Regions from separate parts of the Streptomyces sp. NPDC014907 genome, predicted to be linked through region 3. Evidence: predicted binding sites of a transcription regulator. Region 3 holds the regulator's gene; each other region holds the start of a gene.
What was found. The regulator HrcA, encoded in region 3, represses chaperone genes, less so after heat shock. The targets are predictions, from matches to a motif close to TTNGCACTCNGNNNNNCNGAGTGCNAA.
Positions count from the first base shown of each region.

Region 1 (9,776 bases), on a different contig from region 3:
GCCCTGTGAGGCGCCTGTGGGGCGGGGGACGCGCCCGGACGCGGCGCCGTCCGCGCGGAGGGCGGGCCCGGGGCCGGGGCCGCGCCGGGCCCGGGGCGCGGGCGGGCCCGGGACGCGGGCGGGCCCGGGACGCGGGCGGGTCCCGGGCGGGCGTCAGGCCGCCGGACGCCCCTTCGGCCGCCGCAGGCCCGCCCCCGTGAGGCGGCGGAGCAGCTCCTTCGAGCCGACCTCGACCGCGCCGCCGGACACCGCGGCCGCGTACCGGTCGGACGGGATGTCGTAGTGGTCCCGCTCGAAGGCGCGGAGCGGGACGCCCAACGCGGCGGCGAAGGCGTGCAGTTCCTCGAAGGAGACGTCGCTGACCAGGTGCGACCACATGCGTCCGTGGCCGGGCCAGGTCGGCGGGTCGATGTAGAGGGTCATCCGCGCGCCCCTTCCGGCCCGGACCTCCCGGCCGTCCTGCGCCCCCTCACGTCAGGCCGCCCACCGGTGCCACCACCACGCCCTGCTTGCCGCAGACCCAGTGCGGGTCTGGGCCCAGCTCGGGCTCCACGTCCAGGGCGTGCGGGTCGCCCGAGGAGCAGACCGGGCAGATCGGCCAGCGGCCGTACCGTTCGAGGAGGGCGTCCTGCACGTCCTGGGCGACGAGCCCCGCGACGTACGCCACCCCCTCCGGCCACTGCTCGACCCACCAGCGCCGGTGGGTCACCGCGTCCTCCACCATCGACACCATCTCGGCGGCGGCGACCTCCCGGGCCGCCAGGTCGGCCAGTACCAGCGCACGGGCGGTGTGCAGCGCCTGCTCCACGGGGTCGATGTCGTCCATGCCCTCATTGTCACCCGACGGGGGCCGAGGACGACGGGCTCCTTCCCGGCCGGAGCCCTCCGGGGCCTCCAGGGCTTTCCGGAGGCTTCCGGGGGCTTGTCGCCCCCCGCTTTCCGAAAGTATCTTTCAGATGTGATCAATGACGTGAAGGAAAGTTTCAGCGGCGAGGCGCCCCCCGCCCCCGCCGCGCTCGCCGCCAAGGTGCGGACCCTCGCGCCGTCCATGACCCGCTCCATGCAGCGGGTCGCCGAGGCCGTCGCCGGCGACCCCGCCGGCTGCGCCGCCCTCACCGTCACCGGCCTCGCCGAACTCACCGGCACCAGCGAGGCGACCGTCGTCCGCACCGCCCGCCTCCTCGGCTACCCCGGCTACCGCGACCTGCGCCTCGCCCTCGCCGGGCTCGCCGCCCAGCAGCAGTCCGGCCGCGCGCCCGCCGTCACCGCCGACATCGCCGTGGACGACCCGATCGCCGACGTCGTCGCCAAACTGGCCTACGACGAACAGCAGACCCTCGCCGACACCGCCGCCGGGCTCGACACCGTCCAGCTCGGCGCCGCCGTCGCCGCGCTCGCCACCGCCCGCCGCGTCGACATCTACGGCGTCGGCGCCTCCGGCCTCGTCGCCCAGGACCTCGGCCAGAAGCTGCTCCGCATCGGCCTGGTCGCCCACGCCCACAGCGACCCGCACCTCGCCGTCACCAACGCCGTGCAGCTCCGCTCCGGGGACGTCGCCCTCGCCATCACCCATTCCGGTTCGACCGGCGACGTCATAGAACCGCTCCGGGTCGCCTTCGACCACGGCGCCACCACCGTCGCGATCACCGGCCGCCCGGACGGCCCCGTCACGCAGTACGCCGACCACGTCCTCACCACCTCCACCGCCCGCGAGAGCGAACTGCGCCCCGCGGCCATGTCCTCCCGCACCAGTCAACTCCTGGTGGTGGACTGCCTGTTCACCTGCGTCACCCAGCGGACGTACGAAACGGCCGCCCCGGCCCTGGCCGCCTCGTACGAGGCCCTGGCCCACCGCCACGCGCCCCGCGCCCGCTGAACCGCGCCCCGCACCCGCCGGGGCCCGCCTCCGTGAAGCCCCGGCCCCGACGCCGCCCCCCGTACCGAAAGAGCCGCACGTGTCCCCTTCCGCTTCCACGTACTCCGAGCTCCGCGCCCAGCTCGCCACCCTCGCCACCGAGGCCTTCCGCTCCGAGCTCGCGGAGATCGACCAGCTCCCGACCCTGGACATCGCCCGCACCATGAACGGCGAGGACCAGAGCGTCCCCGCCGCCGTCGCCCGGGTGCTCCCCGCCGTCGCCGCCGCCATCGACGCCACCGCCGAGCGGATGGCCCGGGGCGGCCGGCTCGTCTACATGGGCGCCGGGACCGCCGGACGCCTCGGCGTCCTCGACGCCAGCGAGTGCCCGCCCACCTTCAACACCGATCCCTCGCAGGTCGTCGGCCTGATCGCGGGCGGACCCTCCGCCATGGTCAAGGCCGTCGAGGGCGCCGAGGACTCGCGCGAACTCGCCGCCGCCGACCTGGACGCCCTCGGCGTCACCGCCGACGACACGGTGGTCGGCGTCTCCGCCTCCGGCCGCACCCCGTACGCCGTCGGCGCCGTCGAACACGCCCGCGCGAAGGGCGCGTTGACCATCGGACTGTCCTGCAACGCGGGCAGCGCGCTCGCCGCCGCCGCCGAGCACGGCATCGAGGTCGTCACCGGCCCCGAACTGCTCACCGGCTCCACCCGGCTCAAGGCGGGCACCGCCCAGAAGCTCGTGCTCAACATGATCTCGACCATCACGATGATCCGGCTCGGCAAGACGTACGGGAACCTCATGGTCGACGTCCGCGCCTCCAACGAGAAGCTCCGGGCCCGTTCGCGGCGGATCGTCGCCCTGGCCACCGGCGCGCCGGACGAGGAGATCGAGGCCGCTCTCGCCGCCGCCGACGGCGAGGTGAAGAACGCGATCCTGATCATCCTCGCCGACGTCGACGCCCCCACCGCGGCCCGCCGGCTGAAGGACTCCCAGGGCCGTCTCCGCGCGGCGCTGCATCCGGCCGGGCCCACCGCGTGACCGCACCGCTCCGCCGCCACCGCGACCCCCGTCGGCATCGGCGGAGCCCGGACGGAGCCCCTGCCCCACGGAGGCCCTGATCGTGTCGTCCACGAGCGTCGTCCACGCTCGTGGACGACACGTTCAATCCGCCTGGGAGTTCCGCCGGGTGTTGGGCGGCGTCTTGGACTCCCTGAACGTGAGGTCCTCGCCGTGCGCGCGGAACAGCTCGCTGACGTACGCGTCGAACTCGGCGACCCGGGACTGGCGGGAACGCAGCGCGGAGAGCTCCTCCCCCTGCTGCTTGTTGACCTGGCTCTGCTTCTCGTGCCAGGCCCCGTCACCGGGGGCCTTGGGCACACGGTCGAACTCCTCCTGGTTCCGTACGAGGAAGCTGCCGACCTGCACCAGTTCTTGCCGACCGGACTTCGCGTCGGGTTCCGCCCGGTAGACGACGATCTCGAGTCCGTCCGCCTGCCCGGTTCTGATCCGTTCCCTGAGAAGGGGCCACTCGATCCGGTTGAGCACGCTCGAATCCGTCGTGCCGTCCAGAACGCTGGCCGTGACACGGCCCGTCAGGGCCTCCACGTACGAACTCGACAGCCGCTCCCAGAGCGCGCTGAAGGTCGGGGACGAAGTCCACCCCGGGAGGCCGAAGAGCAGGCCGTCGAAGATCCGGCCCTGGATCGAGGACTCCAGCACCACGCCGCGCCCCACGCTCGCGTTGTCGACGGAGACGGCCGCTCCCAACTTGGACCAGAGGTGGGCGTGGTCCGCGGACTGTGCCGCACAGCGTTCCAGGGCCTGGCCGAACCCCTCTTTGCCCTGGTTCCTGACGTACCAGTCGTACTGGATCCTGTTGCCGTACACCCCTTTCTGCTGCAGTCCCTCCATGACGCGGCCGATGACCGCGCCGTTCACGGGAGTCGGCCCGTCGGCCGCGAGGTCCCGCTCGACGATCGCGAGCAATTCGTCGATGGCACCGGTGAAGCCGGAGTCCTCGGCGAGCCTGCCGATACGCGAGATCCGCTGCTTCAGCTCGGCCCGGTCGGCGGAGAACGCGCTCCGCCGCTCGGCGGTCCCCGGCCCCGAGGAGGCCTCCGAACCCGTGGAGCCCGTCGGGGACTTCTCCGGCAAGGTGGCCGGTGCCCGTTGTACCGACGCGTCCCCGGGCCGCGCTCCCGCGCCGTGGGGCGCCGCGTCGGCCTCCGCCCGCCGACCGGGGGCCGGGGCCGACATGACGCGGCGCGCGTTGGCCTCGGCCGCCCGCTCGAAACGGTCGGACGGGTCGGAGACCTGCAGGCCGGAGCCGTTGTCGGCGCCCGCGACCGGGCCCTGGCGCTGCTGGACGACATGGGTGAGTTCATGGGCGAGGGTGTGCCTGTCGCCGCCTCCCTCACCGATGACGACGTGACTGCCGGAGGTGTAGGCGCGGGCCCCGATCTCCGCCGCCGAGGCCCTGGCGGCTCCGTCGTCGTGGACGCGCACGTCGGAGAAGTCCGTGCCGAAACGGGACTCCATGTCGGCGCGCGTCGTCTCGTCGAGCGGCCGGCCGCCGGAACGCAGGACGTCGTGGACGGCGGAGCGCTGCACCGGGGGCCCGTGGCCGCAGCCGGCGTCGTGCCGGTGCTGTTCCCGCGCGTCGTCCCGCGCTCCGGGGTGCCCGGCCCGGCGGAGCAGCTGGACGACGGCGGCGTTGCCCGCGCCGCTCTGCAGGGCGAGGAGAGCGGCCTGCGGGGTTCCGGCGCCGCCGGCCTGCCGGGCCGGGGGTGCGGGGCTCTGCGCGCGGCTGTCCTTTTCCGGGGCCGAGCGCCGGACGTTCGCTTCGGTCGACACGAGTCCTCATTCGGAAGGGGCGGGGGCTCTCTTCTGGATACCGGGCCCGTGGGCGCGCGGACAGAGCCGGAAGGGCAGTGCCGGGGGCCGGCGGACGGGACCGGAAGGGCAGCAGCCGGTACGGCCCGGGGAGGCGGGTGTCGCGGGAGCGGCGGGAGTCGCGGGAGCGGCAGGGGCCGGGAAGGCGCGGGCCGCCGGGGCCGGGAGGCGCGAGTCGTGGTGTTCGGGAAACGCGCCGAGGGCGGCACCCCCCTCACGGGGGGTGCCGCCCTCGGCTGTCGCGTTCGGCGACGAACCACCGATCCCTGGGGATCAGAAGTCCATGTCACCGCCCGGCATGCCGCCGCCGGCCGGCGCGGCGGCCTTCTCCGGCTTGTCGGCGATGACGGCCTCGGTGGTGAGGAACAGCGCGGCGATCGACGCGGCGTTCTGCAGCGCGGAGCGCGTCACCTTCGCCGGGTCGATGATGCCCTCGGCGATGAGGTCGACGTACTCGTTGGTCGCGGCGTTCAGGCCGTGGCCGACGGGCAGGTTGCGGACCTTCTCCGCCACGACGCCGCCCTCGAGGCCGGCGTTGACGGCGATCTGCTTCAGCGGGGCCTCCAGGGCCAGCTTCACGATCGCGGCACCGGTGGCCTCGTCACCGGAGAGGTCGGCCTCCAGCTTCTCGAAGACGGTCGACGCCTGGAGCAGGGCCACGCCACCGCCGGCGACGATGCCCTCCTCGACGGCCGCCTTCGCGTTGCGGACGGCGTCCTCGATGCGGTGCTTGCGCTCCTTGAGCTCGACCTCGGTCGCGGCACCGGCCTTGATGACGGCGACGCCACCGGCGAGCTTCGCCAGGCGCTCCTGGAGCTTCTCGCGGTCGTAGTCCGAGTCGCTGTTCTCGATCTCGGCGCGGATCTGGTTCACGCGACCGGCGACCTGCTCGCTGTCACCGGCACCGTCGACGATGGTGGTCTCGTCCTTGGTGATGACGACCTTGCGGGCGCGGCCCAGCAGGTCGAGGCCCGCGTTCTCCAGCTTGAGGCCGACCTCCTCGGAGATGACCGTGCCGCCGGTGAGGATGGCGATGTCGTTCAGCATGGCCTTGCGGCGGTCGCCGAAGCCCGGGGCCTTGACCGCGACGGACTTGAAGGTGCCGCGGATCTTGTTGACGACCAGGGTCGACAGGGCCTCGCCCTCGACGTCCTCGGCGATGATCAGCAGCGGCTTGCCCGACTGCATGACCTTCTCCAGGAGCGGGAGCAGGTCCTTCACGGAGGAGATCTTGGAGTTGACGATCAGGAGGTACGGGTCGTCGAGCGACGCCTCCATGCGCTCCATGTCGGTGGCGAAGTACGCCGAGATGTAGCCCTTGTCGAAGCGCATGCCCTCGGTGAGCTCCAGCTCCAGACCGAAGGTCTGGGACTCCTCGACGGTGATGACGCCTTCCTTGCCGACCTTGTCCATCGCCTCGGCGATGAGCTCGCCGATCTGGGTGTCGGCGGCGGAGATGGAGGCCGTGGAGGCGATCTGCTCCTTGGTCTCGACATCCTTCGCCTGCTCGAGCAGGGCGCCGGAGACGGCCTCGACGGCCTTCTCGATGCCGCGCTTGAGGGCCATCGGGTTGGCACCGGCGGCGACGTTGCGGAGGCCCTCGCGGACGAGCGCCTGGGCGAGGACGGTGGCGGTGGTCGTACCGTCGCCGGCGACGTCGTCCGTCTTCTTGGCGACTTCCTTGACCAGCTCGGCGCCGATCTTCTCGTACGGGTCCTCGAGCTCGATCTCCTTGGCGATGGAAACACCGTCGTTGGTGATCGTGGGGGCACCCCACTTCTTCTCGAGGACGACGTTGCGGCCCTTGGGGCCAAGGGTGACCTTGACGGCGTCAGCGAGCTGGTTCATGCCGCGCTCGAGACCGCGCCGGGCCTCCTCGTCGAACGCGATGATCTTGGCCATGTGAAGTGGTCCTCCCGGACATGGGGTGGATAACGCTCCAGGACCGCGCCGACGCCCGCGACGGACGGCCTCCGGTTGCTCCGCGCGGTTCCTTGCCCCACGCGGCCGACGGCCTCGTCTACCCGATCCTCGTAGCACTCTCACCTTCCGAGTGCTAACGCCAATGATTAGCACTCGCCCTATGAGAGTGCAAGCGACTCTCGGGTTTCGGGCGGGGAACCGGGGGTTCCGGAAGGCGGCACGGAAGCCCGGACGGGAAGCCCGGCGGGCGGGAAGCCCGGCGGACGGGAAGCCCGGCGGGCGGGAAGCCCGGCGGGCGGGAAGCCCGGCGGGCGGGAAGCCCGGCGGGCGGGAGGGCCGGCGGGCGGGAGGGCCGGCGGGCGGCGGCCCGGAGGACGCGGGGCGGGGCGGCCCGGGTTGCGCGCGGACCGGGGGCCCGGCGGGCGGCGACTCGGAGGGCGCGGGGCGGCCCGAGTCCCGGGCGGACGGAGGCCCGGCGGGCGGTGGGGCGGAGGACGCGGGACGGGTCCCGCGCGGACGGGACGCCGGCGGCCGGCGGCCGGGAAGGCCCCCCGGGCCGGGAACGCGTGAGGGGCCCGCGTCCCTTCCGGGACGCGGGCCCCTCGACGGCGTTGCGTCGGTGGCCGATCGCGCCGCGCTCAGACGGCGAGCTTGACCATGTCCGCCTGCGGACCCTTCTGGCCCTGCGAGATCTCGAACTCGACTCGCTGTCCTTCTTCGAGGCTGCGGTAGCCATCCATCTGGATCGCGCTGTAGTGGACGAAAACATCCGCACCACCGTCGACCGCGATGAAGCCGTAGCCCTTCTCCGCGTTGAACCACTTGACGGTGCCCTGAGCCATGCCTAACTCCCCTGTTACTGGCCCTTGCGCGGGGCCGCACTTCACGAACCCCGGGTCAGACCCTGCGCCGGAACGCGTCGACCGCGGCTGAATGTATCTGCCCAACTGCCCTCTGCAACAGGCCGTTCGAGCGAGAATTCTGGGCACGCCGGAAAGGAGGAAAAGGGAGAATCCCTTGAATCTTCGGGCAAGTCGGGCCCGGCAAAGCGCGCAGAAGGTGCACAACGTGCGCACGGTTTGGCCACTTCTTGTCATGTCGAGGGGCGTTCTCATATGCGCCCGGCATGAGCGGGAGAGGGGGCTTCCCCAACTCTACCGCGTTCAACCATGCAGAATTGCCCCTTCCGCTTACGGGCGCGGAAGGGGCAATTCAAGGGCGATTCAAGAAGGACGGGACGGGAGGGGCGGGAGAGGAGGGGCGGGACCGCGGAACGCGGGCGCCCTCCGTTCAGCAGCCCCCGGCGACCGCGGGGATGATCGAGACGCCCGCGCCGTCCGGCGTGGCCGTCTCCAGACCCTGCTCGAAGCGCACGTCGTCGTCGTTCACGTACACGTTGACGAAGCGGCGCAGCTTGCCCTGGTCGTCCAGGACGCGGGCGGCGATGCCCGTGTGGTTCTTCTCCAGGTCCGCGATGACCTCGGCGAGGGTCGCGCCCTCGGCCCGCACCTCGGACTGCCCGGCGGTGTAGGTGCGGAGGATGGTGGGGATACGGACGTTCACGGCCATGACTTCGTAACCTTTCGGGGACCGGAGGGCTTCAGCGCGCCAGGCCGGCGTCGCGGAACGCGTCCAGGCTCGGGCGGATGGTGGCGGTCGCCTGCGAGGTGTCGGCCACGGCGTCCAGGGTCTTGAGGCCGTCACCGGTGTTGAGGACGACGGTGGTCAGTTCCGGGTCGAGGAGGCCGTTCTCCACGAGCTTGCGGGTGACGCCGACGGTCACGCCGCCCGCCGTCTCCGCGAAGATGCCCTCGGTCCGCGCGAGCAGCTTGATCGCGTCCACGATCCGCTCGTCGTCCACGTCCTCCACGGCACCGCCGGTGCGGCGGGCGATGTCCAGGACGTACGGGCCGTCGGCCGGGTTGCCGATGGCGAGCGACTTGGCGATCGTGTCCGGCTTCTGGGGCCGTACGACGTCGTGGCCGGCCTTGAAGGCGGCCGACACCGGGGAGCACCCCTCGGCCTGGGCGCCGAAGATCCTGTACGGCTTGTCCTCGACCAGGCCCAGCTTGACGAGCTCCTGGAGACCCTTGTCGATCTTGGTGAGCTGGGAGCCGGAGGCGATCGGGATGACGAGCTGGTCGGGAATGACCCAGCCGAGCTGCTCGCAGATCTCGTACGCGAGCGTCTTGGAGCCCTCGCCGTAGTACGGGCGCAGGTTGACGTTCACGAAGCCCCAGCCCTCGCCGAGCGGGTCGCCGATCAGCTCCGAGCAGAAGCGGTTCACGTCGTCGTAGTTGCCCTCGACGGCGACCAGGTCGCCGCCGTAGACACCGGCCATGACGACCTTGCCCTGCTCCAGGTCGTGCGGGATGAACACGCAGGAGCGGAAGCCGGCGCGGGCGGCGGCGGCGCCGACGGCCCCGGCCAGGTTGCCCGTGGAGGAGCAGGAGAGGGTGGTGAAGCCGAAGGCGCGGGCGGCCTCGATGGCCTGGGCGACGACCCGGTCCTTGAAGGAGTGGGTCGGATTGCCCGAGTCGTCCTTGACGAACAGCTTCCCGGGGGCGACGCCGATCTCGCGGGCGAGGTTGTCGGCCTTGACGAGCGGGGTCCAGCCGGGGTTCAGGTTCGGCTTCTCGGCCACGTCGGCGGGGACGGGCAGGAGGGGGGCGTAGCGCCAGATGCTGGCGGGGCCGGCCTCGATCCGCTTCCGCAGTTCCTCGGGGTCGCCGGCCGGCAGGTCGTAGGCGACTTCGAGCGGTCCGAAACAGAGTTCGCAGGCGAAGATCGGGCCGAGGGCGAAAACTTCACCGCATTCGCGACAGGAGAGCCCGGACGCGGGACCGAGGTCGACGGCGGTGGAGGGTGCGACGGTCTGTACAGCCATGGAGGCGAGGCCCTTTCTCCTCATCTTTCCCATGACGAATTTTTCGCCATGAGACGGATTTGGCACCTTCCCTAGCCGGTGGACCCCGATGGAGTACGAGACTGACCGACTGGAGGGTTGCCGGGGCTTCAACGGGCCGTTTCCCTCTGCCCCTCTGGATGAGCGGTATTCGGTTGTGGAACGCGGCGGACTTTCGTTCTCGCGCTCCGGCG
Region 1 is NZ_JBVHEG010000011.1:149,380-159,155, reverse strand. It holds gene ACZ3IL_RS24870 (DUF4031 domain-containing protein) at 154-423, opposite strand; gene ACZ3IL_RS24865 (hypothetical protein) at 470-826, opposite strand; gene ACZ3IL_RS24860 (MurR/RpiR family transcriptional regulator) at 959-1,876, shown strand; gene murQ (N-acetylmuramic acid 6-phosphate etherase) at 1,956-2,900, shown strand; gene ACZ3IL_RS24850 (eCIS core domain-containing protein) at 3,024-4,715, opposite strand; gene groL (chaperonin GroEL) at 5,028-6,656, opposite strand; gene ACZ3IL_RS24840 (cold-shock protein) at 7,316-7,519, opposite strand; gene ACZ3IL_RS24835 (MoaD/ThiS family protein) at 7,968-8,246, opposite strand; gene thrC (threonine synthase) at 8,278-9,588, opposite strand; SAM riboswitch class I at 9,582-9,729, opposite strand.
Region 1: the regulator HrcA is predicted to act here: its motif matches at 6,824-6,850, upstream of groL (chaperonin GroEL).

Region 2 (9,776 bases), on a different contig from region 3:
GGCAAGCCGCTCTACGGCGTCAACCACCTCGCCTCGCACATCTGCGTCGACCAGCTGGAGCACGGGAAGCTGCCCGAGCCGACGATGGCCCTCCTGGTCTCCGGCGGCCACTCCTCGCTGCTGCTCTCCGCCGACATCACCTCCGACGTCCGGCCGATGGGCGCCACCATCGACGACGCGGCCGGCGAGGCCTTCGACAAGATCGCCCGCGTCCTCGACCTCGGCTTCCCCGGCGGACCGGTCATCGACCGGCTCGCCAGGGAGGGCGACCCGGCCGCCATCGCCTTCCCGCGCGGCCTGAGCGGCCCCAGGGACCCGGCGTACGACTTCTCCTTCTCCGGCCTGAAGACCGCCGTGGCCCGCTGGATCGAGGCGAAGAAGGCGGCCGGCGAGGAGGTGCCGGTGCGGGACGTGGCCGCGTCGTTCCAGGAGGCGGTCGTGGACGTGCTCACCCGCAAGGCCGTCCGGGCCTGCAAGGACGAGGGCGTCGACCACCTGATGATCGGCGGCGGCGTGGCGGCGAACTCGCGGCTCCGGGCCCTCGCCCAGGAGCGCTGCGACCGCGCCGGAATCCGGCTGCGGGTGCCCCGGCCGGGCCTGTGCACCGACAACGGCGCGATGGTCGCGGCCCTCGGCGCGGAGATGGTCGCCCGCAACCGGGCCGCCTCCGACCTGGAGCTGTCGGCGGACTCGTCGCTGCCGGTGACGGACCCGCACGTGCCGGGCGCCCACCACCACGACCACGTGCACGAGACCGGCGAGGAGAACCTGTACCCGTGAGGCTCACGCTGATGTGGGAGGCGCGGGCCGCGCGGGGCCGGGGCGCCGAACTCCTGGAATGGGCCCGGGAACGGTCCCGGGTCCTCGCCCGCGAGCCGGTGCGCCGGGAGGTCTTCCGGGCGCCCCAGGACCGGGTCCTCGTCCTCACCTGGTGGGAGGCGGAGACGTTCGGCGCCGAGCTGCCGGAACTGCCGGAGCCGGACGCGGAGCTGATCAGCCGTCCGGTCCACCGCTGGCGGTTCGAGGCGGTGGAGTAGCCCCCTCCTCCCGTGCGGCCGCCCCGGCCGCACGGGGAGTCGGATCGGACACACGGACGCCGTTCGGGCAACCTTTCGACGCGCGGGGGCATCTCCCCGCGCGTGAAGAAGACGATCGCGCTCTGGGCGGCCCTGACCGCCTCGGCCCTGCTGGTGACCGGCTGCACGGCGCAGCACCCCGCCGCGCCCGCGCCCGCGTCCGCGCCCGCCCCGAGGACGTCGTCCGTCCCCTCGCCCGCGCCCCCGGCCGGGGCCCCGGCGGCCCCCGGGACCGCCGCCGCGTACCGCGCGTGGGGACTCGAACCCCTCCCGGCGCCGCCCGCCCCGCCGGCGGTGAAGCCGGTGGTCCGGCGGGCGGGGCAGCCGGTGCCGGTGATCAGCGAGATCCCCACCCGGGAGAAGATCGTCTTCCTCACGATCGACGACGGGGCGGAGAAGGACCCCCGCTTCGTCACGATGATGAAGGACCTCGGAATCCCCTTCACCATGTTCCTCACCGACGCGGCCGTCCGCGCCGACTACGGGTACTTCGACCCGCTGGTCGCCCAGGGCCACGGCGTCGCCAACCACACCCTCACCCACCCGAACCTGCGCACCCTCTCCCCGGACGCCCAGCGCCGGGAGATCTGCGGCCAGCAGAGGAAACTGGCGGACCGGTACGGCAGGACCCCGCGCCTCTTCCGCCCGCCGTACGGCAACTGGAACGAGGCCACGCGCACGGCGGCCGGGGCGTGCGGGGTGGACGCGATCGTGCTGTGGCGCGAGTCCATGCAGATCAAGAACATGCAGTACCAGCGCGGCGACCGGAAGCTCCACCCCGGCGACATCGTCCTCGCCCACTTCCGGGGCCCCTCCGAGCTCAAGGGCCGCACGATGACCGAGATGACGGCCACCCTGCTGCGCCGCATCCGGGAGCAGGGCTTCACGGTGGCGCGCCTGGAGGACTACGTCTGAGGTCCTTCCGGGCGCGGTGCCGACGGGGGCGGTTCCCGTTCGTCGTAGGAGCGGAAGGCGGGGGAAGGCCCCGCCGCCGCATCCGCGAGGAGAGAGCGAGCGGGCGCTGCCGCTCGGGCGGGCGCGGGAGACGGGCGCGGGAGACGGGCGCGGCCCGTACGGCGCCCGGCCGCGCGGCCCCGCCCTGAGGCCTCCCGCGTGGCGCCGTTCTGAGGCCTCCCGCGCCGCCCCGTCCTGAGCCCTCCCGCGCCGCCCCGTCCCGAGGCCTCCCGCCGGCCGGTGCCGTCCCCCGCCGCGGTGCGGCTCACCGCTCGCCGGCCGGCCGGGCGGGGCTTCCGATCAGCATCGCCGGGGCCCCCGCGACCCGGGTGAGCAGCACCGTCGCCGCGTGGGGGCCCTTCGGCCTCACCTTGCGCCGGACCTCCTCGGGTTCGACCGCCGAGCCGCGCTTCTTCACCGTCAGGGTGCCGACCTCGCGCTCCCGCAGCAGCGCCTTCAGCTTCTTGAGGTTGAAGGGGAGCACGTCGGTGATCTCGTACGCGGCGGCGTACGGGGTGGGGACGAGCGCGTCCGCCGTGACGTACGCGATCGTCTCGTCGATCAGGCCGCCGTCCAGCTCCTCCGCCACCTCGGCGACGAGGTGCGCGCGGATCACGGCGCCGTCCGGTTCGTACAGGTAACGGCCGACCGGCCGGACCGCCGGGTCGGGCAGCCCGCGTCCGGTGAGGCCCGCGCCGGAGGGCAGCAGGGTGGCCCGGCGCGCGCCGGGCTCCGTGCCGAACCAGAGCACGGCCTCCTTCACGTCCCCGCCGTCCGAGATCCACTCGGCCTCGGCCTCCGCCGGAACGGCCTCGTGCGGGATGCCCGGGGCCACCTTCAGGGCGGCGTGCGGGGCCTTCCGGGCCGCCTCGACGGCCCAGGACAGCGGCGGCGAGTACGCCTCCGGGTCGAAGATCCTGCCCCGGCCGCCGCGCCGCGCCGGGTCCACGAAGACGGCGTCGTACGGGCCGGTGTCGATCTCGGTCACGTCCGCGCACCGGACCTCGATCAGGCCGGACAGGCCGAGCGCCTCGGCGTTGGCGCGGACCGCCTCGGCGGTCAGCGGGTCGCGGTCGACGGCGAGGACGGAGATCCCGGCGCGGGCGAGGGCGATCGCGTCGCCGCCGATCCCGGAGCACAGGTCCGCCACGCTGCCGACGCCCAGCGCCTTCATCCGGGCCGCCCGGTGCGCCCCGACCGGGGCGCGGGTCGACTGTTCGACGCCGTTCGGCGTGAAGTACATCCGGAACGCGTCCTCCGCCCCGAACTTCGCCACCGCCCGCTGCCGCAGCCGTGCCTGGCCGAGCGCGGCCGTGACCAGCTCGACCGGGTGGTCGCGGCGCAGCCGGGAGGCCACGGCCAGCTCCCGGGCGGGGTCGTGGTCGCGCAGGGCGGTGAGGAGCGCCTGCCCCTCGGGGGTGAACAGGGCGGCGAAGGAGGCGAGGTCGGTCACCGCCCCATTGTGGTCCCTGGAGGGCTGTGGGCCGGCCGGGGGACGGCGGGCGCGGTACGGCGGTGTCGCGGGCCCGGAAGGGTTCCCGCGCTGACAGGATGCGGCGCCATGCAGCTCGTACGACAAAAGGAAGAAAAGATGGCAAAGGGCGCGCATCGATCCCGCCGGACGTCCGGGGCGGCGCTCGTCGTCGCCGCCCTCGCCGCCGTCGCCACGGCCTGCTCCGGGGCCGCCGCTCCGGACCGCGCCGCGCCGCCCGCCCCCGCCGCCGGCCAGCAGGCCGCGAAGCAGGGGGCCGAACGGAAGGCGGCCCCCCGGACGCGGGCCGAGGAACTCCGCGCCCAGCGGGCCGCCCGCGTGCTCGCCGCCCGGAAGTGGGGCCTCGCGAAACCCCCGCTCGAAGCGCCCGCCCCGCCGGCCGTCAAGCCGCGGATCAGCACCCGCAAGGGGTTCGAGACGAAGAGCGACGGCATGCCGCCCGTCTTCACCACCGTGCCGACCAAGGAGAAGGTCGTCTTCCTGACGATCGACGACGGCGCGGAGAAGGACCCCGAGCTGCTGCGGATGATGGACGAGCTCCGGCTGCCGTACAGCGCCTTCCTCAGCGACTACGTCGTCAGCGACGACTACGCCTACTTCTCCCGCATGCAGAAGTCCCAGAAGGGCGGGGTCGCCCTCCACAACCACACCCTCCACCACCGCTACCTGCCCGGCCTCTCGTACGACGAGCAGAAGCACGAGATCTGCGGCATGCAGGAGGTCATGGAGAAGAAGTTCGGCAAGCGGCCCGAACTCTTCCGCCCGCCGTACGGCAACTACAACGACGACACGCTGCGCGCGGCCAGGTCCTGCGGCATCAGGGCGGTCCCGCTCTGGGCGGCCGAGGCCTTCCCCGACCGCATGGAGTGGCGCGAGTGGGACCGGGACCTGCACCCCGGGGACATCGTGCTCACCCACTTCCGGGGCAAGGAGGACTGGGACGGCAGCATGGCCGACATGGTCCGCCACGTGATGAACGTGATCACGGCCAAGGGGTACGCGGTGGCGAAGCTGGAGGACTACGTGTGAGACCGGTGAGGTGCGGGTGGCGGCGGACCGCCGCCGCCCTGGCCGTGACCGGCTCGCTCCTCGCCCTCCCGGCCTGCTCCTCCCCGGTCGACCCGATCGAACGGCTCGGCCGGAAGGCGGCGGAACGGATGGGGCCCCGCTCCCCGGAGCCGCCCGCCCCGGCGTCCGCCCGTGCGGGGGCCCGGGGGAGCGGCGGAGAACGGCGCTGCGGGAACGCGGGGGGTCCCCGTACGGGAGGCGGAGAGGGAACCCGTACGGAAAGCGTGGAGGAGACCCGTACGGGAGGCGGGGGAGAGGCCCGTACGGGAGGCGGGGGAGAGGTCCGTACGGGAGGCGGGGGAGAGGCCCGTACGGGAGGCGGGGGAGAGGTCCGTACGGGAGGCGGGGGAGAGGTCCGTACGGGGAGCGAGGGGGAGCGATCCTCCGCGGGAGGACCCCGCACGAGCGCGCCCCCGATCACGCCACGGAGCGATCAATTGGCACTCCGCTTGACCGAGTGCTAATCGCGGCCATAGTCTCGGCTCTGGCACTCCCCACCGGAGAGTGCCAACACAGCGACGGGCAGGTCCGGCACCCGCGACGACGGATCCACCTGGTTCGCCACCTCAGACAGTCAACCCCGTGATCTCCGAAGGGGGAGGTCGGATCGTGACGACCACCAGCTCCAAGGTTGCCATCAAGCCGCTCGAGGACCGCATCGTGGTCCAGCCGCTCGACGCCGAGCAGACCACCGCCTCTGGCCTGGTCATCCCGGACACCGCCAAGGAGAAGCCCCAGGAGGGCGTCGTCCTGGCCGTGGGCCCGGGCCGCTTCGAGAACGGCGAGCGCCTGCCGCTCGACGTCAAGACCGGCGATGTCGTGCTCTACAGCAAGTACGGCGGCACCGAGGTGAAGTACAACGGCGAGGAGTACCTCGTCCTCTCGGCCCGCGACGTGCTCGCGATCATCGAGAAGTAGTTCACCGAAGTACCGAAGTACCTGAAGCAGATGCTTTGAGCTGCGCCCCGAGGCCCCTTCCAGGCGCCCCGGGGCGCGGTTCGTTCCACCCGATTCCGAGAGGGCTGAACCGCTCCCATGGCGAAGATCCTGAAGTTCGACGAGGACGCCCGTCGCGCCCTTGAGCGCGGCGTCAACAAGCTTGCCGACACGGTGAAGGTGACGATCGGCCCCAAGGGCCGCAACGTCGTCATCGACAAGAAGTTCGGCGCCCCCACCATCACCAACGACGGTGTCACGATCGCCCGCGAGGTCGAGATCGAGGACCCGTACGAGAACCTCGGCGCCCAGCTGGTGAAGGAGGTGGCGACCAAGACCAACGACATCGCGGGCGACGGCACCACCACCGCCACCGTGCTCGCCCAGGCGCTCGTCCGCGAGGGCCTGCGCAACGTGGCCGCCGGCGCCTCCCCGGCCGCCCTGAAGAAGGGCATCGACGCCGCCGTCAAGGCCGTGTCCGAGGAGCTGCTCGCCACCGCGCGCCCGATCGACGACAAGTCCGACATCGCCGCCGTCGCCGCGCTCTCCGCGCAGGACCAGCAGGTCGGCGAGCTCATCGCCGAGGCGATGGACAAGGTCGGCAAGGACGGCGTCATCACCGTCGAGGAGTCCAACACCTTCGGCCTGGAGCTCGACTTCACCGAGGGCATGGCCTTCGACAAGGGCTACCTGTCCCCGTACATGGTGACCGACCAGGAGCGCATGGAGGCCGTCCTCGACGACCCCTACATCCTGATCCACCAGGGCAAGATCTCCTCGATCCAGGACCTGCTCCCGCTCCTGGAGAAGGTCATCCAGGCCGGCGCCAGCAAGCCGCTCCTGATCATCGCCGAGGACGTCGAGGGCGAGGCCCTGTCGACCCTGGTCGTGAACAAGATCCGCGGCACCTTCAACGCCGTGGCCGTCAAGGCCCCCGGCTTCGGCGACCGCCGCAAGGCGATGCTCGGCGACATGGCGACGCTGACCGGCGCCACCGTCATCGCCGAGGAGGTCGGCCTCAAGCTCGACCAGGCCGGCCTGGACGTGCTCGGCACCGCCCGCCGCGTCACGGTCACCAAGGACGACACCACCATCGTCGACGGTGGCGGCAACTCCGAGGACGTGCAGGGCCGCGTCAACCAGATCAAGGCCGAGATCGAGTCCACCGACTCCGACTGGGACCGCGAGAAGCTCCAGGAGCGCCTCGCGAAGCTGGCCGGCGGCGTGTGCGTGATCAAGGTCGGCGCCGCCACCGAGGTGGAGCTGAAGGAGAAGAAGCACCGTCTGGAGGACGCCATCTCCGCGACCCGCGCCGCGGTCGAGGAGGGCATCGTCTCCGGTGGTGGCTCCGCGCTCGTCCACGCCGTCAAGGTCCTGGAGGGCAACCTCGGCAAGACCGGCGACGAGGCCACGGGTGTCGCGGTCGTCCGCCGCGCCGCCGTCGAGCCGCTGCGCTGGATCGCCGAGAACGCCGGCCTGGAGGGCTACGTCATCACCTCCAAGGTGGCGGAGCTCGACAAGGGCCAGGGCTTCAACGCCGCGACCGGCGAGTACGGCGACCTGGTCAAGGCCGGCGTCATCGACCCGGTGAAGGTGACGCGCTCCGCCCTGGAGAACGCCGCCTCGATCGCCTCCCTCCTCCTCACCACCGAGACCCTCGTGGTGGAGAAGAAGGAAGAGGAGCCGGCGGACCACGGCCACGGCCACGGTCACGGCCACTCCCACTGAGGCGCGTAACTGACCACTGAGGCCCGGTGCCCCCGTCGCGGGGGCACCGGGCCTCGGTGTTTTCGGCGTTCGCGGTGTTCTCGATGGTCCCGGCGTTCGCGGTTTCGGTTTCCCGCGGCACCGGACGGCCCCGGCGGCCCGGACGCGCCGTACCGCCGCCGTCCTCCCGGAAGCGCCCGGCCCCGCCCGGCTACGCGGACCGCCGGAGGTCCGACGCCCGCACCTCCTCCGCGAACGCCTCCCCCCGTACGTACCGCTCCACCTCGTCCACCGCCCGGTCCGCCATCCGGTGCAGTTCGTTGCCGAGCGAGCCGGCCACGTGCGGGGTGAGGAGGACGTTCGGAAGGGTGTAGAGGGGGGAGTCCGGCGGGGGGACCTCCGGGTCCGTGACGTCGAGGACCGCGTGGAGGCGGCCCGCGACGAGGTGGGGGAGGAGGGCCGCCTCGTCCACCAGGGAGCCCCGGGAGGTGTTGATCAGGGTCGTCCCGTCCGGCATCGCCGCGAGCTGCGCCGCGCCGATCATGCGGTACGTGGACGGGAGCTGCGGCGCGTGGACCGAGACGACCGTGCTGCGGGCGCAGAGTTCGTCCAGGCCCACGAGTTCCGTACCCGGGGGCGGGGCCTCGGCGTACGGGTCGTACAGCAGGACCTCGAAGTCGAAGGGGCGCAGGAGGTCGATCACCCGGCGGCCGATGCGGGAGGCGCCGACGATGCCGACCGTGCGGCGGTAGTTGCCCCGGCCGGCGGACTCGGCGAGCCAGTCGTGGCCGGCGCGGAGCCCGGCGTACCGCCGGGCCGAGTCCAGGACGCCCTTCCCGGCGAAGAGGATCGCGGCGAGCGTGTACTCGGCGACCGGCAGCGCGTTGGCGGCGGCGGCCGAGGTGACCCTCAGCCCCCGCTCCCAGCAGGCGTCGGTGACGTGGTGCTTGACCGATCCGGCCGCGTGGACGACGGCCCGCAGCCGGGGCGCCCGGTCCAGGACCTCCGGGGTGAGCGGGGTCGCCCCCCAGCAGGTGAGCAGGATCTCGGCCTCCGCGAGCGCGGCGGCGGTCCGCTCGTCCGGGGCGGCGAGGTCGTGGGCGACGAGGTGCGGGTCGGTGCGGGTCAGGGCCGCGAGGCGGGTCCGGTGGGCCTCGGTGAGCAGGCGTCCGGCGACGCCCCCGCCCATCGCGAGGAGCAGGGAGGGGCGGGGGTCGGTGGCGGGGTGCATCGGGGAACCGGCCTTCCTCACTTGACGCTGCCGGCGGTCAGGCCGGCCTTCCAGTGGCGCTGGAGGGAGACGAAGGCGAGGACGAGGGGGAGGACGGCGAGCAGGGAACCGGTGACGACGAGGGGGTAGTAGTCGGGTTCGGCGTGGGCGTTGCTGTTCCACGCGTACAGGCCGAGGCTCAGCGGGTACAGCTTCTGGTCGGACAGCATCACCAGGGGGAGGAAGAAGTTGTTCCAGACGGCGGTGAACTGGAAGAGGAAGACGGTCACGAAGCCGGGCATGACCATGCGCAGACCGATCGACCAGAAGACGCGCAGCTCGCCCGCCCCGTCGATGCGGGCCGCCTCCAGGGCCTCGTCGGGGACGTAACCGGCGCAGAAGACCCGGGAGAGGTAGACGCCGAAGGGGTTGACGAGGACGGGGATCAGCACGGCCCAGTAGGTGTTGACGAGGCCGATCTCGCTGGCCAGGAGGTACATCGGCAGGGCGAGCGCGGTGGTGGGGACGAGCACGCCGAGGAGGACGAGGCCGAACAGCTTCTCCCTGCCCCGGAAGTCGTAGACGTGGAAGGCATATCCGGCGGCGACGCTGACCAGGGAACAGGCGAGGGCGCCGAACCCGGCGTAGAGGAGGCTGTTCAGGTACCAGTGGAAGTAGACGCCGTCGTTGTACTCGGCGAGCCGGGAGAGGTTGCCGCCCAGGTCGAAGCCCTCGAAGGAGAAGGCGTTCCCGGCGAGGAGGCCGCCGGCGTCCTTGGTGGCGGCGGTCAGCAGCCAGACGAGCGGGAAGAGCATGTAGACGGTGGCGAGCGCGAGCGCGCCGTTGACGGCCGTCTTGGAGAGCCAGCGGTGGTCGCGGCGGGGGCCGTTCACGCGGTGCGCTCCTTCCGGGCCGCCCGGCGGCCGGTCAGTCGCGTCACCGCGAACGAGAGCAGGGCCGCCGTCAGGGCGAGGAGCACGGAGGCCGCCGCGGCGAGGCCGTAGTCGTTGCGGTCGAAGGCTGCGGTGTACGCGTACATGTTCGGCGTCCAGGTGGAGGTGACGGCGGAGCCGGTGCCCCTGTTGAGGATGAGCGGCTCGGTGAAGAGCTGGAGGGAACCGATGACCGTGAAGAGGCCGACCATCGCCAGCGACGCCTTGACGAGCGGCACCTTGATGGCGAACGCGGTCCGCCAGGCGCCCGCCCCGTCGACGGTGGCCGCTTCGAGGACGGAGCGGTCGATCGCCTGGAGGGCGGCGTAGAAGATCACCATGTTGTAGCCGAGCCACTCCCACAGGGCGATGTTGACGACGGAGGGGAGGGCGCCTCCGGG
Region 2 is NZ_JBVHEG010000001.1:932,043-941,818, reverse strand. It holds gene tsaD (tRNA (adenosine(37)-N6)-threonylcarbamoyltransferase complex transferase subunit TsaD) at 1-780, shown strand, start outside; gene ACZ3IL_RS04155 (hypothetical protein) at 792-1,037, shown strand; gene ACZ3IL_RS04150 (polysaccharide deacetylase family protein) at 1,140-1,991, shown strand; gene ACZ3IL_RS04145 (THUMP-like domain-containing protein) at 2,296-3,483, opposite strand; gene ACZ3IL_RS04140 (polysaccharide deacetylase family protein) at 3,592-4,551, shown strand; gene groES (co-chaperone GroES) at 5,200-5,508, shown strand; gene groL (chaperonin GroEL) at 5,626-7,254, shown strand; gene ACZ3IL_RS04125 (hydroxyacid dehydrogenase) at 7,445-8,464, opposite strand; gene ACZ3IL_RS04120 (carbohydrate ABC transporter permease) at 8,482-9,336, opposite strand; gene ACZ3IL_RS04115 (carbohydrate ABC transporter permease) at 9,333-9,776, opposite strand, start outside.
Region 2: the regulator HrcA is predicted to act here: its motif matches at 5,028-5,054, upstream of groES (co-chaperone GroES).

Region 3 (9,776 bases):
CGACAAGATCATCGAGAACCTTCCGGTGGTCCGGCCGACCTACATGGCGGCCGTGCCCCGCATCTTCGAGAAGGTCTACAACGGGGTCGCCGCCAAGGCCCGCGCCGGCGGCGGGGCCAAGTACAAGATCTTCCAGTGGGCGGCCGGAGTCGCCCGCGAGTACGCCAGGACCACCCAGGACAACTTCCTCCGCACCGGCACCGCCTCCGCGCCCTTCGGCCTCACCGCCCGGCACAAGGTCGCCGACGCCCTCGTCTACGGCAAGATCCGCGAGGCCTTCGGCGGCAACCTGCGCGCGTGCGTCTCCGGCTCCGCCGCCCTCGCCCCCGAGATCGGCTACTTCTTCTCCGGCGCGGGCATCCACATCCTGGAGGGGTACGGCCTCACGGAGTCCTCCGCCGCCTCCTTCGTCAACCCGGGCGAGGCGTACCGCACCGGCACCGTCGGCAAGCCGCTGCCCGGCACCGAGGTCCGGATCGCGGACGACGGCGAGATCCTGCTGCGCGGCCCCGGCATCATGGAGGGCTACCACGGCCTGCCGGAGAAGACGGCCGAGGTCCTGGAGTCCGACGGCTGGTTCCACACCGGCGACATCGGAGAGCTGTCCGCCGACGGCTACCTGCGGATCACCGACCGCAAGAAGGACCTGATCAAGACGTCCGGCGGCAAGTACATCGCGCCGGCCGAGGTCGAGGGCCAGTTCAAGGCGGTCTGCCCGTTCGTCTCGAACATCCTCGTCCACGGCGCCGACCGGAACTTCTGCACCGCCCTGATCGCCCTCGACGAGCCCGCCATCCTGGGCTGGGCCGCCGAGCACGGCCTCGGGGGCAGGACGTACGCCGAGGTCGTCGCCGCCCCGCAGACCCAGAAGCTCGTCCAGGGCTACGTGGACCGCCTCAACGAGGGCCTCCAGCGCTGGCAGACGATCAAGAAGTTCCGCCTGCTGCCGCGCGACCTCGACATCGAGCACGGCGAGCTGACCCCGTCGCTGAAGCTGAAGCGGCCGGTGGTGGAGCGGGAGTACAAGCACCTCATCGAGGAGATGTACGCGGGCTCGCGGGAGGCCTGAGCGGCGTCCCCGGCCGGCGGGCCGGCGGTTCACCCCGGGCGGTACGGGACAATGGGCCCATGCCTTCCGTACTGCCCGATGGTGAGACCGTTCCCGAGGACGGGGCGCTGCCCCCGCACGCCCTGGAAGGGGCCGGGGAGCGCCCGCTCGGGTTCTACCTGCACGTGCCGTACTGCGCGACGCGCTGCGGCTACTGCGACTTCAACACCTACACGGCGAGCGAGCTGCGCGGCACGGGGGGCGTGCTCGCCTCCCGGGACAACTACGCCGGACAGGTCGTGGAGGAGGTCCGGCTCGCCCGGAAGGTCCTCGGGGACGACCCCAGGCCGGTGCGGACCGTCTTCGTCGGCGGCGGCACGCCCACGCTGCTCGCCGCCGGCGACCTCGTCCGGATGCTGGGGGCGATCCGCGACGAGTTCGGACTCGCGGACGACGCCGAGGTCACGACCGAGGCCAACCCGGAGTCGGTCGACCCCGCCTACCTGGCGGAGCTGCGCGAGGGCGGCTTCAACCGGGTCTCCTTCGGGATGCAGAGCTCCCGGCAGCACGTCCTGAAGGTCCTCGACCGCACCCACACGCCCGGACGGCCGGAGGCGTGCGTCGCGGAGGCGCGGGCCGCCGGGTTCGACCACGTCAACCTCGACCTGATCTACGGCACGCCCGGCGAGACCGACGACGACTGGCGGGCCTCGCTCGACGCGGCGATCGGCGCCGGCCCCGACCACGTCAGCGCCTACGCCCTGATCGTCGAGGAGGGCACGCAGCTGGCCCGCCGCATCCGGCGCGGCGAGGTCCCGATGACCGACGACGACGTGCACGCCGACCGGTACCTGATGGCCGACTCCGTCCTGGGCGGGGCCGGTTTCGAGTGGTACGAGGTGTCCAACTGGGCCACTTCGGAGGCCGGGCGCTGCCTCCACAACGAGCTGTACTGGCGCGGCGCCGACTGGTGGGGCGCGGGACCCGGCGCCCACAGCCACGTGGGCGGGGTCCGCTGGTGGAACGTGAAGCACCCGGGGACGTACGCGGCGGCCCTCGCCGCCGGCAGGTCGCCCGGTGCCGGACGCGAGCTCCTCTCCGGGGAGGACCGGCGGGTGGAGCGGATCCTGCTGGAGCTGCGCCTCCGGGACGGGGTCGAGCTGGCCCTGCTCAGGCCCGCGGGGCTCGCCGCCTCCCGCAAGGCCCTGGAGGGCGGCCTCCTGGACCCCGGCCCGTACGGGGCCGGGCGGGCCGTCCTGACCCTGCGGGGGCGGCTGCTCGCGGACGCGGTGGTGCGGGACCTGGTGGACTGAGGGCGGCCCCTACGGCGCCGTCACGAAGTCGATCAGCTCCTCCACCCGGCCCAGCAGCGCCGGCTCCAGGTCCTTGTACGAGGTGACCCGCGACAGGACGTGCTGCCAGGCCGCGCCCGTGTTCTCCGGCCAGCCCAGGGCGCGGCAGACGCCCGTCTTCCAGTCCTGGCCGCGCGGGACCGCCGGCCAGGCGGGGATGCCCACCGAGGACGGCTTCACCGCCTCCCAGACGTCGATGTACGGGTGGCCGACGACCAGCACGTCCGGCGAGGTCACGCGCGCCGCGATCCGGGACTCCTTCGAGCCCGGGACCAGGTGGTCCACCAGGACGCCGAGGCGCGCGTCGGGCCCCGGACCGAACTCCGCGACGATCGCCGGCAGGTCGTCCACGCCCTCCAGGTACTCCACGACCACGCCCTCGATCCGCAGGTCGTCGCCCCAGACCCGCTCGACCAGTTCCGCGTCGTGGCGGCCCTCGACGTAGATCCGGCCCGCCCGCGCCACGCGCGCGCGTGCGCCCGGCACCGCCACCGAGCCGGAGGCCGTGCGGGTGGGGCGCGCCGGGGCGGCGGAGGGGCGGACCAGGGTCACGACCTTCCCCTCCAGGAGGAAGCCGCGCGGTTCCAGCGGGAAGACCCGGTGCTTGCCGAAGCGGTCCTCCAGGGTGACCGTGCCGGCCTCGCAGCGGATCACCGCCCCGCAGAAGCCCGTCGCGACCTCCTCCACGACGAGGTCCCGGTCGGCCGGGACCTCCGGGACGGGCGCCGGGCGCTTCCAGGGGGGCGTCAGGTCCGGGTTGTAGCTGCGCATTCGCAGGACGTTATGACACCTCGAAGCGGTGTGCCAGTTCCTCCCGCTGGCGCCGCACGAACGAGGCGTCCACCACCGCCCCGTGCCCCGGCACGTACACCGCGTCCTCGCCGCCGAGCGCGAGGAGCCGGTCCAGGGCGTCGGGCCAGCGGGACGGGATCGCGTCCGGACCCGCCTGCGGCTCGCCCGACTCCTCCACCAGGTCCCCGCAGAAGACCACCTCGGGCGGGCCGGGGACCAGGAGCACCAGGTCGTGGCCCGTGTGCCCGGGGCCGACGTTCGCCAGGAGCACCTGCCGGCCGCCCAGGTCGAGGGTCCGCTCGCCGGAGACCACGTGCTTCGGCGCCACCAGCACGTCCGCCGCCTCCGCCGCGGCCTCCGGGTCCAGGCCGTTCCGCACCGCGTCCGCGCGCAGCGCCTCCCGGTCCCGTTCCCGGCCGAGCAGTTCGTCCGTCCCGACCGCGCCGAGGACCTCCGCGCCCGAGAAGGCAGCCGCGCCGAACACGTGGTCGAAGTGCGGATGGCCCAGTGCGATGTGCGTCACCCTCCGTCCGCCCGTGAGTTCCGCCACCTGCGCCCGCAGCTCCGCGCCCTCGGTGAGCGACGACCCCGTGTCGTACAGGAGCACCGCCCGTTCCCCCAGGACGAGGCCCACCGTGGCGTCCCACCGGGGCAGCCGTCGCCGGCCCACCCCGTCCGCGAGCCGTTCCCATCCGCACGCTTCCCAGTCCACATCCATGCGGCGACGCTAACCGGTGGGGCGCCGCCTCCTTGCCAGGAGCGTTGTGTGCCGCCGTACACTGGCCGGGGCCCGTTGGCACTCGGACACGGCGAGTGCCAAAAGCGGAGCAACCGGAACGACGACGACAGCTGGAGGTGCGCACGATGCTCAGCGAACGCAGACTCGAAGTGCTGCGCGCCATCGTCCAGGACTATGTCGGGACGGAGGAGCCCGTCGGCTCCAAGGCGCTCACGGAGCGCCACAAGCTCGGCGTGTCGCCCGCCACCGTGCGCAACGACATGGCCGTGCTGGAGGACGAGGGCTACATCGCCCAGCCCCACACCAGCGCCGGCCGCATCCCGACCGACAAGGGCTACCGGCTGTTCGTGGACCGGCTCGCGGGCGTCAAGCCGCTGTCGACGCCCGAACGGCGGGCCATCCACAACTTCCTCGACGGCGCGGTCGACCTGGACGACGTCGTCGGCCGCACGGTCCGGCTGCTCGCGCAGCTGACCCGTCAGGTCGCCGTCGTCCAGTACCCCTCGCTGACCCGTTCGACCGTCCGGCACGTGGAACTGCTCTCGCTGGCCCCCGCCCGCCTGATGCTCGTCCTCATCACGGACACCGGCCGGGTCGAACAGCGGCTCGTGGACTGCCCGGCGCCCTTCGGCGAGACCTCCCTCGCCGACCTGCGGGCCCGGCTCAACAGCCGGGTCGTCGGCCGTCGCTTCGCCGACGTGCCGCAGCTGGTGCAGGACCTCCCCGAGTCCTTCGAGGAGGCCGAGGACCGCGCCACGGTCTCGACCGTGCTCGCGACCCTCCTCGAAAGCCTCGTCGAGGAGCACGAGGAGCGGCTGATGATCGGCGGCACCGCCAATCTCACCCGCTTCGGACACGACTTCCCCCTGATGATCAGGCCCGTCCTGGAGGCTCTGGAGGAGCAGGTCGTGCTCCTCAAGCTGCTCGGCGAGGCCAAGGAATCGGGCATGACCGTACGCATCGGGCACGAGAACGCCCACGAGGGGCTGAGCTCCACGTCCGTCGTCTCGGTCGGCTACGGTTCGGGCGGCGAGACAGTCGCCAAACTCGGCGTGGTCGGCCCGACCCGCATGGACTACCCCGGAACGATGGGAGCGGTACGCGCAGTGGCACGTTACGTCGGACAGATCCTGGCGGAGTCGTAAGTGGCCACGGACTACTACGCCGTACTCGGCGTGCGCCGCGACGCGTCCCAGGACGAGATCAAGAAGGCCTTCCGGAGGCTCGCGCGCGAGCTGCACCCGGACGTCAATCCCGATCCGAAGACGCAGGAACGCTTCAAGGAGATCAACGCCGCCTACGAGGTCCTCTCGGACCCGCAGAAGAAGCAGGTCTACGACCTCGGCGGCGACCCGCTCTCGTCCTCCGGCGGAGGCGGCGCGGGCGGCTTCGGAGCCGGTGGCTTCGGCAACTTCTCCGACATCATGGACGCCTTCTTCGGCACGGCCTCGCAGCGCGGCCCGCGCTCGCGCACCCGCCGCGGCCAGGACGCCATGATCCGTCTGGAGATCGACCTCAACGAGGCGGCCTTCGGCACCACCAAGGACATCCAGGTCGACACGGCCGTCGTCTGCGCGACCTGCTCGGGCGAGGGCGCCGCGCCCGGCACCTCCGCGCAGACCTGCGACATGTGCCGCGGCCGGGGCGAGGTCTCCCAGGTCACCCGTTCCTTCCTGGGCCAGGTCATGACCTCCCGCCCCTGCCCGCAGTGCCAGGGCTTCGGCACCGTCGTCCCGACCCCGTGCCCCGAGTGCGCGGGCGACGGACGGGTCCGCTCCCGCCGCACCCTCACGGTCAAGATCCCGGCCGGCGTCGACAACGGCACCCGCATCCAGCTCGCGGGCGAGGGCGAGGTCGGCCCCGGCGGCGGCCCCGCCGGCGACCTGTACGTCGAGATCCACGAGACCCCGCACGACACGTTCCAGCGGCGCGGCGACGACCTGCACTGCACGGTGACGATCCCGATGACGGCGGGCGCGCTCGGCACCAAGGTGCCGCTGCAGACCCTCGACGGCATCGAGGAGATCGACATCCGGCCCGGCACCCAGTCCGGCCAGTCGATCCCCCTGCACGGGCGCGGCGTCACCCACCTGCGGGGCAACGGGCGCGGCGACCTCGTCGTGCACGTCGAGGTCCAGACCCCGAACAAGCTCGACGCCGAGCAGGAGCGCCTCCTGCGCGAGCTGGCCAAGCTGCGCGGCGAGGAACGGCCCACCGGCCAGTTCCACCCGGGACAGCAGGGGCTGTTCTCGCGGCTGAAGGACGCGTTCAACGGACGCTGACGGGCGTCCGGCCGGAGACGGCGGGGAGAGGGGCGGCACTCCGGTGCCGCCCCCCTCCCGTGCCCGGCCCTTTCCCGCCCCCGCGCGGCGGCATGAAACGATGCCCGTATGTCCACCACCGCACTGAACGGCCTCTCCCGGTTCCCGATCGTGCAGGCCCCCATGGCGGGTGGCGCCTCCTGTCCCGAACTCGCCGGAGCCGTCTGCGAGGCCGGGGCGCTCGGCTTCCTGGCCGGTGGCTACAAGACCGCCGGAAGCCTGTACCAGGAGGTCAAACGGGTACGCGGGCTCACTGCGCGCCCCTTCGGGGTCAACCTCTTCGTGCCCGGGGACGGCCCGGCCGCCGACCCCGCCGCCGTCGAGGTGTACCGCCACCAGCTCGCGGGCGAGGCCGCCTGGTACGAGACCCCGCTCGGCGGGACCGACGACTCCCGCGACGACGCCTACGACGCCAAGCTGGCCATCCTCCTGGAGGACCCGGTCCCGGTCGTCTCCTTCACCTTCGGCTGCCCCGCGTCCGAGGTCCTCGCCTCCTTCGCCCGCGCGGGCACGTACACGGTCGTCACCGTCACCTCCGCCGAGGAGGCCCTGGCCGCCGAGCGCGCCGGTGCCGACGCCGTCTGCGTCCAGGGCGTCGAGGCCGGCGGACACCAGGGCACGCACCGCGACGACCCGGACGAGGACGGCGCGCCCGGCACCGGACTGCTCACCCTCGTCACCCAGGTCCGCGAGAGCGTGGGACTGCCCGTCGTCGCCGCCGGCGGGATCATGCGCGGCGCCCAGATCGCCGCCGTCCTCGCCGCCGGGGCCGACGCCGCGCAGCTCGGCACCGCCTTCCTGCCCTGCCCGGAGTCGGGCGCCCACCCGCTGCACAAACAGGCCCTGACGGACCCGCTGTTCACCCGGACCGCCCTCACCCGGGCCTTCTCCGGGCGTCCGGCGCGCGGGCTCGTCAACCGCTTCATGTGCGAGCACGGGCCGTACGCCCCCGCCGCCTACCCCGAGGTCCACCACCTCACCGCCCCCCTCCGCCGGGCCGCCGCCGGCGCGGGCGACGCCCAGGGCATGGCCCTGTGGGCGGGCCAGGGCCACCGCCTGGCCCGCGAACTCCCCGCCGGGCGGCTGGTCGAGGTCCTCGCCGCCGAACTCGGCACCGCGCTCTCCGAGCTGTCCCACAGGAGCACCCCATGACCGCACCCGTCTTCGTCGTCGACGCCGTCCCCGGCGCCGGGACCTTCCTCCTGGACGGCCCCGAGGGCCGGCACGCCGTCTCCGTGAAGCGGCTGCGGGAGGGCGAGGAGCTCGTCCTCGCCGACGGCCGGGGCCGCTGGGCCGCCTGCGAGGTGCTCGCCGCCGAGGGCAAGGACCGGCTCACCGTGCGGATCGCGGAGGTCCACGAGGACCCCGGGGAGGAGCCCCGGATCACCGTCGTCCAGGCGCTCCCCAAGGGAGACCGGGGCGAGCTGGCCGTCGAGACCATGACGGAGACCGGCGTGGACGCGATCGTCCCGTGGGCCGCCTCCCGCTGCATCACCCAGTGGAAGGGCGACCGGGGCCTCAAGGCCCTCGCCAAGTGGCGGTCCACCGCGCGCGAGGCCGGCAAGCAGTCCCGCCGCACCCGCTTCCCCGAGGTCGCGGACCTCATGACGACCAAGCAGGTCGCCGCCCTCCTCGCGGAGGCCGACTTCGCGGCCGTCCTGCACGAGGACCGCGACCACCCCAGCGGCGCGCTCGCCACCGCCGGCCTCCCCGCGAAGGGCTCGGTCGTGCTGGTCGTCGGCCCCGAGGGCGGGGTCTCCCCGGAGGAGCTGTCCGTCTTCGAGGCGGCCGGGGCGAAGCCGTACCGGCTGGGCCGCAGCGTGCTGCGCACCTCCACGGCCGGTACGGCGGCGGCGGCCCTGGTCCTGGGGCGCACGGGTCGCTGGAGCTAGGGCCCGCCCCGGGGCCCGCCCCAAGACCCGCCCCGGAGGCCGGTGCCGGTGCCCGCGCGCCGTCACCGGGCCGGACGACGGCCGCCCGTCCGTTCTTCCTCCCCGGCGGCGCGTCCGTCCGTCCCGTGCGGAGCGGCGTACGGGAAAGAGGACGGACGAACCCGGTGGACGGCCGCCCCAGGGGGCTCCTTAGGGTGGCCGCATGGCCGACGAGTCCCCCCTGATCCGCAGTCTCCGCGCCGCCGTGGCCGCCGCTCCCGGCGACGTGCCCCTGCGTCTCCACTTCGCCGGACTCCTCCTCGCGGAGGGGCGCGGCGACGAGGCCGTCGCGGAGGCGGCCGTCGCCCTCCAGCACGCGCCGGGCGACCCGGGCGCCCGCGCCCTGATGGCCCGCGCCATGGGGCTGCCCGCGACCGGCCCCGCCGCGCAGGCCCCGGGCCCCGCCGTTGAGTCTCCCGCCGCGCAGGCCCCGGCCCCCACCCCGCAGCCCCCGGGCCCCGCCGCTGAGTCTCCCGCCGCGCAGACGCCGGCCCCGGACCCCGCCGCGGAGCCTCCCGCCCCGGACACCCGGGATTCCGCGCCGGGCGCCGCTCCCGCCCCCTTCGACTGGGACGCGGCCGAGCAGCAGGTGCGGGACCTCGTCGGGCCCCGCTTCCTGGAGGACCCGCAGGCCGCCGACGGCGAGGGGACCGCCGGGGACGCCGACGCCTGGGACGTCGACGCCCCCGGCTCCGTGCGCCTGGCCGACGTCGGCGGCATGGAGGAGGTCAAGGACCGCCTGGAGGCCGCCTTCCTCGCCCCCATGCGCAACCCCGAACTGCGCAGGCTGTACGGCAAGTCGCTCCGCGGCGGCCTGCTCCTCTACGGCCCGCCCGGCTGCGGCAAGACCTTCATCGCCCGTGCCGTCGCGGGCGAACTCGGCGCGAACTTCCTCACCGTCTCGCTCTCCGACGTCCTCGACATGTGGATCGGCGCCTCCGAGAAGAACATCCACGACATCTTCGAGACCGCCCGCCGCCAGGCCCCCTGCGTCGTCTTCCTCGACGAGCTGGACGCCCTCGGCGCCAAGCGCTCCCGCACGCACCACAGCGGCCTGCGCAACGTCGTCAACCAGCTCCTCACCGAACTCGACGGCGTCGCGAGCGGCGCCGGGAACGAGGGCGTCTTCGTCCTCGCCGCCACCAACGCCCCCTGGGACGTGGACATCGCGCTGCGCCGACCCGGCCGCCTCGACCGCACCCTGCTGGTCCTGCCGCCGGACGCCGCCGCCCGCGAGGCGATCCTCCGCTACCACCTGCGCGAGCGCCCCGTCGAGGCCGTCGACCTCGGCAAGCTCGTCAGGGCCACCGAGGACTTCTCCGGCGCCGACCTCGCCCACGTCTGCGAGACGGCCGCCGAGGCCGCGCTCCTCGACTCCGCCCGCACCGGCTCCGTCCGCCTGATCACCACCAAGGACCTGCTCGGCGCGGCCCGGCAGATCAGGCCGTCCACGGAACCGTGGTTCGCCGCCGCCCGCAACGTCGCCATGTTCGCCAACGAGGGCGGCCTCTACGACGACCTGCTCGCCCACCTCAAGCGGAAGCGCAAGCTGTGACCGCGCGGGACGTCCCGGGACCCCGGGACGCTCCGGAC
Region 3 is NZ_JBVHEG010000002.1:420,444-430,219, reverse strand. It holds gene ACZ3IL_RS07410 (AMP-dependent synthetase/ligase) at 1-1,069, shown strand, start outside; gene hemW (radical SAM family heme chaperone HemW) at 1,129-2,361, shown strand; gene ACZ3IL_RS07400 (DUF3097 domain-containing protein) at 2,371-3,171, opposite strand; gene ACZ3IL_RS07395 (MBL fold metallo-hydrolase) at 3,182-3,910, opposite strand; gene hrcA (heat-inducible transcriptional repressor HrcA) at 4,057-5,076, shown strand; gene dnaJ (molecular chaperone DnaJ) at 5,077-6,213, shown strand; gene ACZ3IL_RS07380 (nitronate monooxygenase) at 6,322-7,404, shown strand; gene ACZ3IL_RS07375 (16S rRNA (uracil(1498)-N(3))-methyltransferase) at 7,401-8,144, shown strand; gene ACZ3IL_RS07370 (ATP-binding protein) at 8,347-9,738, shown strand; gene ACZ3IL_RS07365 (tetratricopeptide repeat protein) at 9,735-9,776, shown strand, end outside.